One region of the Achromobacter sp. ISS7 genome, then DNA from elsewhere that is predicted to be linked to it. Evidence: predicted binding sites of a transcription regulator. Region 1 holds the regulator's gene; the other holds the start of a gene.

Region 1 (4,676 bases):
TCGTCCATGAGCGTTTCGATCTCGAACGAGCTCATGTTGCCGCTGATCATGATGCGCAGGTAGTCCGTGATGAACTCCATGAGCTTCTCGTCTTTGGCGATGCGCGGATACTCGCTGAAGATCGGGCTGGAGGCCGGATCCTCGATGTGCGATTCGATGGCCATCAGGCCTTCGCGGCGCGCCTTGTTCAGCAGCACGTACAGGAGCGCCATGAGCTCCATGTAGACGTCCTTGCCGTAGCGCGAGCTTTTCAGCGTGTCGGGCAGTGCCTTCTTGACCAGCATCAGCGACTTCTTGCTGTTGCCGGCCAGGAACGCGCCGAAGGCCGCGCCGAAGATCAACGTCAATTCGAACGGCTGGTAAAGCGCGCCCATGTGGCCGCCCAGCGCTACGAAGCTGCCGATGACCGACACGATCACCACTAGAAAACCGATAACAATCAACACATCAGGCCCCTGCCAACGAAGTCTAAAACCGGCGTCAATGATCCCCTGTTCCCCCCGACCCAAAAAGGCGGGTTACGGGGAGTTTTCCAGGGCTTTTGATGTATTTGGACGCGCCGCTCAGGAGCGGGCGGCGTCTACGGCTGGCGCGGGACGGCTGCCCGCGCGCGCCTTGGCGGCGGCGCGGGTCTTGCCGGCCCGGGGTGGCGGACGGCAGATCGCGCACACGAAATCCGACTGCGGATCATGCGCATGCGCGATGAAATGCCCGCCGCACTGGCGGCAGGCGGAAAGCTGCAGCATGCCGCTGTCGAAGAACCGCACCAGCATCCAGGCCCGGGTGAAGCTCAGCACGGGCTCGGCGGATTCGGCGTTGTCCACGCCGGCGTTCTCGAGATAGAGGCGGTACGCGTCGATGATGGCGCGGATGCCCTTGCTGCTGGTGCGCGTATTCAGGAACGAATAGACGTTGTAGAACAGCGAGGAATGGATATTCGGCAACCAGGTCATGAACCAGTCGACCGAAAACGGCAGCATGCCCTTCGGTGGCGAGCAGCCGCGGATTTCGCGGTAAAGACGTGCCAGGCGGTCGTGGCTGAGGCTGGTTTCAGCCTCCAACACCTGCAGCCGCGCGCCCAGAGTGATCATGGAGCTGGCTAGCAGGATGTCATCCGCTTCCTGCGAAACGCTCTTGGTGGCCATTACACGTGTCCGAGTGGAAATCGACAGGCCGTCAGGCCAGTTCTTCAACAGGTTGCTTGGCCAGCAGGATCGTCGCGTGCGCTTGCTGCAGCGCGCCGCCCAGCACATCGTGGGTCAGGGCGGACAGCAGGCTGTAGTCGTCGAAACGGAAACGGCACAGGAGCGAACTGGAGCTGGCCAGCTTCACCAGCTGAGCCGGAGAAAGACGCATCAGGATGTCGGCAACCTCGTTGCTGAAACCCAGGCGGAACATCGATGCAGCATAGTCATCGCGCAGCATGCGCTGTGCGAGAAGAAGGTAGGACAGATTCACTTCACGGATATCTGCCAGCAAAGAATTTTCGACTTGTTGCACGCCCGACTCCCTATTCCCTATCCCACCGAAGGGGCTTGATAACCAAGGACAATGGCAACGTTTGTTGCACAGTATCCGCTGCATCCTGTTTTAATGCGAAATGTATCATTTGTTCGCAATTTAAGTAAAATTTACCACAGGTCATGTCATTTTCTATGACTTATATGACAAATCTTTGTTGATATCGCGCAACTTGAGACTTTAGATACACCTTGACATAGAAAGTCCTGGCAAATGTACGTCAATTTGGCAAATAAGCATTCAAAACGTTGCGTGCTTTAAGGAATGAAATACCGACTTTTGCCGACAATGACACCTTGCCGATCACAAAATATTGCTAGCTTTAGCGTAGCCGCGCGTTTGTCGACAATGTCGCAAATTGACAACAACCGACAATGCGTCACGATGGACACCGCCTGACATTCCCGCAATGCCCCACGCAGATGACAGCTTGGTCGAATATGCCCCGCTAGTGCGGAAGCTGGCCCTGCAATTGCTCGCCCGGCTGCCGGCCAGCGTCGAACTCGACGACCTGATCCAAGCCGGCATGATCGGCCTCCTGGACGCCGTGCGCCGCTACCAGGAAACCGCCGACGCCCAGTTCGAGACCTACGCCACGACCCGCATCCGCGGCGCCATGCTCGACGAGCTGCGGGGCCAGGACTGGCTGCCGCGCAGCGTGCGCGCCAAGGCCCGCAAGATCGAACAGGCCATCCAGCAACTCGAACAACGCCTGATGCGCGCGCCCTCCGAGGCCGAGATCGCGCAGCAGATGGAGATGCCGCTGGCTGAATATCAGACGCTGTTGCACGACGCCCAGGGCGTGCAGATCGTCCACTACGAAGACTTCGCCACCGAGCCCGACGCGGCGTCGGGCCAGACCGACTGGACCGCCACGCTGAATCACGGCACCGCCGGCGGCAACCCGCTGGACTCGCTGCTGGCCGGCGATTTCCGCCAGGCGCTGATCCTGGCCATCGACACCCTGCCCGACCGCGAGAAACTGCTGTTGTCGCTGTGCTACGAGCAGGGCCTGAACCTGAAGGAAATCGGCGCGATCATGAACGTGACCGAGGCCCGCGTCTGCCAACTGCGCTCGCAGGCGACGGCGCGCATCCGCGCCAAGCTGCGCGAACAGGCCTGGCAACACCTGCCCCAGGAGGGGCAGATCGCGCAGATAATCTAGGACTGACGGCGCACTGCGGCCGGAATTCCAGGGAAATCGGACGTTATTCATCCCATTACGCCGCGCGCGCCCTTGTTAGCCTTGCAGGCTGACACCAATAAGGTGCGCACGGCGATCCGCCGCCGGCCGCGCACCGCGATCCCTGGAATTTCGCCATGAGCGCACCCGACGTCCTGACGCAGGCCATTTCCGACGCCTACGACGAAACCCCGTATATCTCGCTGCCGTTCTCCTATACGTCGCCGGGCAACCTGCGCGCGGTCGCCCGCCTCTACCAACTCGAGGCGCCGGCGCTGGAACAGGCGCGGGTGCTGGAACTGGGCTGCGCCGCCGGCGGCAACCTGCTGCCGTTCGCGCTGGCCTATCCCGAGGCCCAGGTCGTCGGCATCGACCTGTCGCCGCAGCAGATCGACGCGGGCCGCCAGACCGCGGAAGCGGCCGGCGCGCGCAATCTGGACCTGCGGGCCATGAGCCTGACGGACATCACCGCCGATTTCGGCGTCTTCGACTACATCATCTGCCACGGCGTGTTCAGCTGGGTGCCCCCGGAAGTGCGCGACGCCATCTTCCGCATCTGCCGCGAGAACCTCGCGCCGCAGGGCGTGGCCTACGTCAGCTACAACACCTATCCGGGCTGGAAGGCGTCGGACGTCATCCGCGACGCCATGATCCTGAACAGCTTCGGCGCCGAAACGCCGCAGGAAAAGGTGGCCCGCGCCAAGGACATGCTGGAACTGATCGAGGGCGGCCTGTGGCAGAACAACCCGCTGCGCTCGGCGCTGCAGCAGGCCGCCAGCAAATTGCGCGGCCAGACCGACCACTATCTGCTGCATGAATACCTGGAGGCGATCAACACGCCCTGCTATTTCCTGGAATTCGCCGCGGCGGCGCAACAGGCCGGGCTGGCGTACGTGACGGACGCCGAACCGCAACTGACATTCCCGTCCACTTTCGGCGCCACGGTGGCGGTGGGCCTGAACGGGCTGTCGGTCAACGCCGGCCGGGAAATGCGCGAGCAATACCTGGACTTCGCCGTCGGCCGCTCGTTCCGCAAGAGCCTGCTGGTGCACGCCGAACGCGCCGGCGAGATCCTCGAGCAGCCCGAGGGCGGCGCCTTCGCCGCCATGCATTTCGCCGCCGACCTGACGCCGCTGGCGGGCGCGCCGGCCGGACAGCGGCAGTTCCGCACGGCGGCCGGCACCGCCATCACCACCCCGGATCCGGCCATGATCGCGCTGATGGAGACGCTGGCGCAGGCCTGGCCGCAATCGCTGCCGTTCGCCGCGCTGCTGGAAAGCCAGCGCGGACAGGCGGCCGACGCGTCGGCCGACGCCCTGGCCAACGCGATGATCGGCCACCTGGTGACGCTGGTGCAGGCCGGCGCCCTGCACTACCGCCTGGAACCGGTGGCCTACCAACCCGCGCAGGCCAAGCCGCGCCTGATCCCGGGCGCCCTGGAGTTACTACAAGAAGTAACAAAACCAGGTTGCCAGGTCGGCATGCACAGCCTCTGGCACCATCCGGTCACGGCGCCCACCGACGCCCTGCACCAATACCTGATGCGCCACATCGACGGCGAGCACAGCACCGCCGAACTGCGCACCCTGGCGCGCGACGCGCTGACCGCGGGACGCCACACGCACCCGGACGGCAAGTCCTACAAGGGCGCCCGCAACCTGGATCCGGTGGCCCAGGAAATCGTCAACAGCCTGCTGGCTGCCTTGCGCCGCACCGGCCTGCTGCTGCACTGACAGGCCCGTCCGGCGGCCGCCCTCCGGCCGTCGGATATGTCTGTATATAGTGCTGGCCACCCCGTCCAGCCGCCCGGCTAGAGCGTCAGACCAGTCTGTAAGTGGTATCCAACAACATTTTGCGAATACCAAAAAAAAGCCCTAAAGATTGATTTGCGACTGCCGTAATCCTTGCAACGGAGAAATTCGAAGACGCAAGAAATCGAATTCTTCCCGTTACAACGATGGGCGGCCCCGCT
Region 2 (4,676 bases), 2.4 Mb from region 1:
CGGCACGCCCCAGATCGGATCCTCCATGCCCTGCTTGCCCAGCGGCGTGATCTGCATGGGCTGCAGCTTGGCCAGCAGCGCCTGGTGCTCGGCGCTCAGGTTGGTGCGCTGCGCGATGAATTTCTGCGTGAACTCCATCGGCGCCGGGCGCGTGTAGACGGTCAGGTCCTCGAGCGGGCACTCGATCATCTTGGGATCGACCGCGCGGCAGGACTGCTGGCGGAACTTGTAGCTGGGCGTCTTCAGGTGCATGCGCTGGCTCAGCACCAGCTGGCCGCCTTGCAGCGTGAAGCTCGCCAGCGCCTGCTTGGGCGGAATGCGCGCCTGCACCTTGATGGCGGGAATGTCGCGGGAATCGGTTTCCTCGTAGTAGCCCGCCGGCATGCCGGCCGTGGTCTCGCTGTACTGCTGCTGGCCCCAGCTCACGCACGCCCCCGACGCCATGTGCACGGCGGTGCAGACCTGGCGCGTCTTGGTCTCGGTGTGGGTGGTGGCGTCGCGCCACGCTTGCTGCCGGTAGAACTCGCGATAGAGCTCGGGCGACAGATAGGCGGTGCCGTTGGCGCCGCGGCCCGATCCCTCGGGTCCGCGCTTGGCACCGACCTGGTCGAGCAGCGCATTCAGCTTGTAGTCGTCGCCGCCGGTCAGCAGGTACTTGCCGGGCGGCAGGATATGCACCTCGAACGCCTGGAACAGGTAGGTTTCCTTGGGATCGCGCTTGAGCGAATTGGTCTGGAACTTGCGGCTGAAGGTCACCTGCGGCGCCTTCTCGTGCATCCAGATCACGGTCGGCGTCCACTGCGTCATGGTCATGGCGTCTTTGAGCGACGCATGCGGCATCAGGTCGGCCACCAGCACCACGGCCATGTCCGCCTTCAGCGCCTCGTTGATCAGGTCCAGCAGTTGCCCGTAGCGCGGATCGTCGCGAGTGCCGTACCCATTCGACGACGGAATGTTCACGCACCCCGACAGGGCCAGCGTAAGCGTCAGGAGGGACAAGGCAAGGCGCGGGCGCGGCAAGGTCATGGATCGGTCCTTAAATGAGGCTGAATCGTATTGAGGGCGCATGCTACCGGCTGGGGGCCGGATCGCAATGGCCGCGTGGCGGGTTGAAACATCGGATGGCCCGGAAGGCGCGGCGGGATTTCGCGCGGCCGGGGTGTACTGGCGGACGCAACGCCAGCAATGACGCGGGCCGTGGCGGGACGATGCGCGGCCATCCGCCATCGCGAGAGCCCGTCGCTTGCCGGATGGCTCGAAAACTATTGTTGCGATTGTTTCTGAAGGGTCGCTACGTCCCGGACGCGCCGGTGCGCGGGCGCAGGTCGGCTTCCTCATCCTGGTGTCGTGCCTGGCGCCTGTTGCGTTGCGCGGCATCACACTGCCTTTTCGCCATCGTTATCAGACTACGAGTAAGACTGCTGATCGCGTTTTCCGCCACTGACAAATCTAGAATCGGATTGGCATCGTTTCCACGATGCGGCGCTGGAGGAAGAAGGCCCGCCATCCAGCCGCCAACGCAATCCGTGGCCCGGGAAATCAAGTGCAGGTATGCGCGTCCTTGTCGTTGAAGATCCGCCGCAATGGGCGGAAAGCGTGTCGAGCCACATCGCCGGGCTCGGACGTGGCGTGCAGGTCTGCGGCACCCTGCGGGACGCGCTGGCGCGCATCCGGCAGGACCCGCCCGGCATCCTGGTGACGGCGGCATCGCTGCCCGACGGCGACATGCTCGACCATATCGCCGCGTTGCGCCGCGCGCTTCCCGCCATGGGCATCATCGTGCTGACCGACAACGTGCGCATGCCCGCGCAGCTGCAAAGCCTGAGCGACGGCGCCGACCACTACCTGATCAAGCCGATCCAGCTCGCGCTGCTGGCCGCCACCGTCAGCGCGCTCGAACGCCGGCTCGTGACCGCGACGCCCGGCCCGGTCTCGCGCGGCCACTGGACCCTGGACGTGCAGGCGCGCCAGCTGCGATCATCGAACGGCGAACAGCTGAGCCTGACGGCAAAGGAATCCATCGTCATGGCAACGCTGATCCAGAGCCCGAAATTTCCCGTCAGCCACAAACGGATGTCGCAGATCCTCGGCTATCCGGAAGTCATCTACGACCAGCACCGCATCGACGCGCTGCTCTACCGGGTGCGCAAGAAACTCGCGACCCTGCGCGACGCGCCCATGCAGATCCGCAACATCTATTCCGAAGGCTCCTTGCTGGTGATGCGTGAAAGCATGATCCGCATCGCCATGCATGCCTGATCTACATGGCGTCGAGTATTTGTGAGTTTCTCGCCGCGCCAAATGCCTACACTACATGTGTCTTGCAAACTTTCCCCAAGAGAGACAAGGCCCGAAGGCCCCACCCGCTTATCCGCGTGTGGGGCCTTCTTTTTTTGGCGCACACGCATGCGCTCGCATTGCATGCGGCGGCCAGCAAATCTCATAAAAAATCATAAGACTGCCGTTTGGCCGGCGGTTATCTAAAGATCATTTTCGCCATGTCGTAGTCCTGGCAACGGACGAACCTGAATGCTGAGAATCAGTTCATCACGTTGGCAACCGGGCAGTTCCCTGCCTGGTGCGATCAAGCCTTTCTCTGCCTAGGAGCTTACACATGGCCGCAGTCATCAATACCAACTATCTGTCGCTGGTCGCGCAGAACAATCTCAACAAATCGCAGTCGGCGCTCGGCACCGCGATCGAACGCCTGTCGTCGGGCCTGCGCATCAACAGCGCCAAGGACGACGCGGCCGGCATGGCCATCGCCAACCGCTTCACCGCCAACGTCAAGGGCCTGACGCAGGCGGCGCGCAACGCCAACGACGGCATCTCGCTGGCGCAGACCACCGAAGGCGCGGCGGCCGAGATCAACACCCACCTGCAACGCGTGCGCGAACTGGCGGTGCAGGCCGGCAACAGCAGCTACTCGCAAGAGCAGCGCAACTCGATGCAGGACGAAATCAATCAGCGCCTGTCGGACATCGACCGCATCTCGCAGCAAACCGACTTCAACGGGGTGAAGGTACTGTCGGCCAAGGCGGAGCCCCTGACGCTGCAGGTCGGCGCCAATGACAACGAAACCATCAGCCTGAACCTGTCGGAAATCAGCATCAAGACGCTGGGCCTGGACGGCTTCAACGTCAACGGCTCGGGCGTGACCAAGAACAACACGGCAACCGTCACCGACCTGGCGGCCGCGGGCGGCGTGACCACCGCCGCCAATGAATGGCGAGTCACGACGACGCACGCCGCCGCGACCGCCGACCAGGTGTTCGGCAAGCTTGAAGACGGCAACAAGGTCACCGTGGGCACTGCCGCTACCGGCACGACCTACACCTACGATGCCGCCAACAAGAACTTCACGTTCACCGACAAGTCGGCCTCGAACGCCGCTGGCGTCACGGCCCTGGCCACCTCGTTGCGACCGGCCACCGGCACCACCACCGGCGTCTACGTCCACAACAACGGTACGGCGTCGAGCACCTTCGAAGTCGATGCCACGGGCGCCATCAAGCTGAATGGCTCGACGGCGTACCTCGATGCCGGCGGCAACATGACCAACAACAGCGCCGGCGCCACCGTCGCCACGCTCAACACCGTGCTGACCGCCGTGTCGACCAACACCTCGGCAGCGGGCAACTCGTCGCTTTCCATCGGCGGCAAGACGTACGTGAACACCACCACGGCCAACGCCCTGACGTACGCCAATACCATCTCGTCCGATGCGCTGCTGGCCAAGGTCAAGGCCAACACCACCGCCAGCGACACGACCGTCACGCTTGGCTCAGGCATCGCCTCCGCCACGGTGAGATTCACCGCCGGCGTATCGACCGACACCTACGTCGATGCAAAGGATGCGTTCACCACCACCAAGACCTTCAACACGGACTACCATGTCGACCCCACCTCGGGCAAAGCCACCGTGACGGGCGGCACTGGCGCTGGCGACTACGCGCCCAAGATCGGTTCGCTCGCCTATGTCAGCGCGTCGGGCAAGCTGACCACCGACACCACCAGCAAGGGCACGCTGACCGCCGATCCCATGAAGACGCTGGACGCCGCCTTCACCAAGCTGGACAAGCTGACCGGCGAACTGGGCGCCGTGCAGAACCGTCTGGAATCGACGATCGCCAACCTGAACAACGTCATCAACAACCTGTCCGGCGCGCGCTCGCGCATCCAGGACGCCGACTACGCCACGGAAGTGTCGAACATGTCGAAGGCCCAGATCCTGCAGCAGGCCGGCACGTCGGTCCTGGCGCAGGCCAACCAGGTGCCGCAGACCGTGCTGTCGCTGCTGCGTTGATCGCGTAGGCCAGCCCATCGGGCCGGCCACCGCTCGCCGCGCATCGCGGCGAGCGGTGGCCGGCTTTTTTTTCTTGTCCGCCGAGCTCCGCCGCGCGTCGCGCCCGGCGGATCTACAATGCCCGCTACCTTCTCGGGAGTCTTTCCATGCTCGGTGTCACCGACTATGGCGCATTCGTGCTCGCCTTCATCATGCTGCTGATCATCCCCGGCCCGGGTAATTTCGCCCTGCTCACGGCCACCGGCAAGGGCGGCGTCAAGGCGGGCCTGGCCGCGACCTGCGGCGTGATCCTGGGCGACCAGGTGCTGATGTGGCTGGCGGTGGCCGGCGTCTCGGCCCTGCTGGCCGCCTATCCCACGGCGTTTCATAT

Evidence for each region. The regulator FliA, encoded in region 1, starts transcription of late flagellar genes. The targets are predictions, from matches to a motif close to CTAAAGTTTNNNNNNNNNNNGCCGNTA.
Region 2: the regulator FliA is predicted to act here: its motif matches at 2,481-2,507, upstream of AC1HFW_RS15815 (flagellin N-terminal helical domain-containing protein).

What each region holds. Positions count from the first base shown of each region.
Region 1 covers NZ_JAWRZD010000001.1:1,194,842-1,199,517, reverse strand. The annotation lists gene motA (flagellar motor stator protein MotA) at 1-446, opposite strand, end outside; gene flhC (flagellar transcriptional regulator FlhC) at 564-1,145, opposite strand; gene flhD (flagellar transcriptional regulator FlhD) at 1,177-1,500, opposite strand; gene AC1HFW_RS05510 (RNA polymerase sigma factor FliA) at 1,931-2,686, shown strand; gene AC1HFW_RS05505 (methyltransferase regulatory domain-containing protein) at 2,842-4,437, shown strand.
Region 2 covers NZ_JAWRZD010000001.1:3,547,617-3,552,292, forward strand. The annotation lists gene AC1HFW_RS15805 (hypothetical protein) at 1-1,026, opposite strand, end outside; gene AC1HFW_RS15810 (response regulator transcription factor) at 1,552-2,259, shown strand; gene AC1HFW_RS15815 (flagellin N-terminal helical domain-containing protein) at 2,615-4,306, shown strand; gene AC1HFW_RS15820 (LysE family transporter) at 4,453-4,676, shown strand, end outside.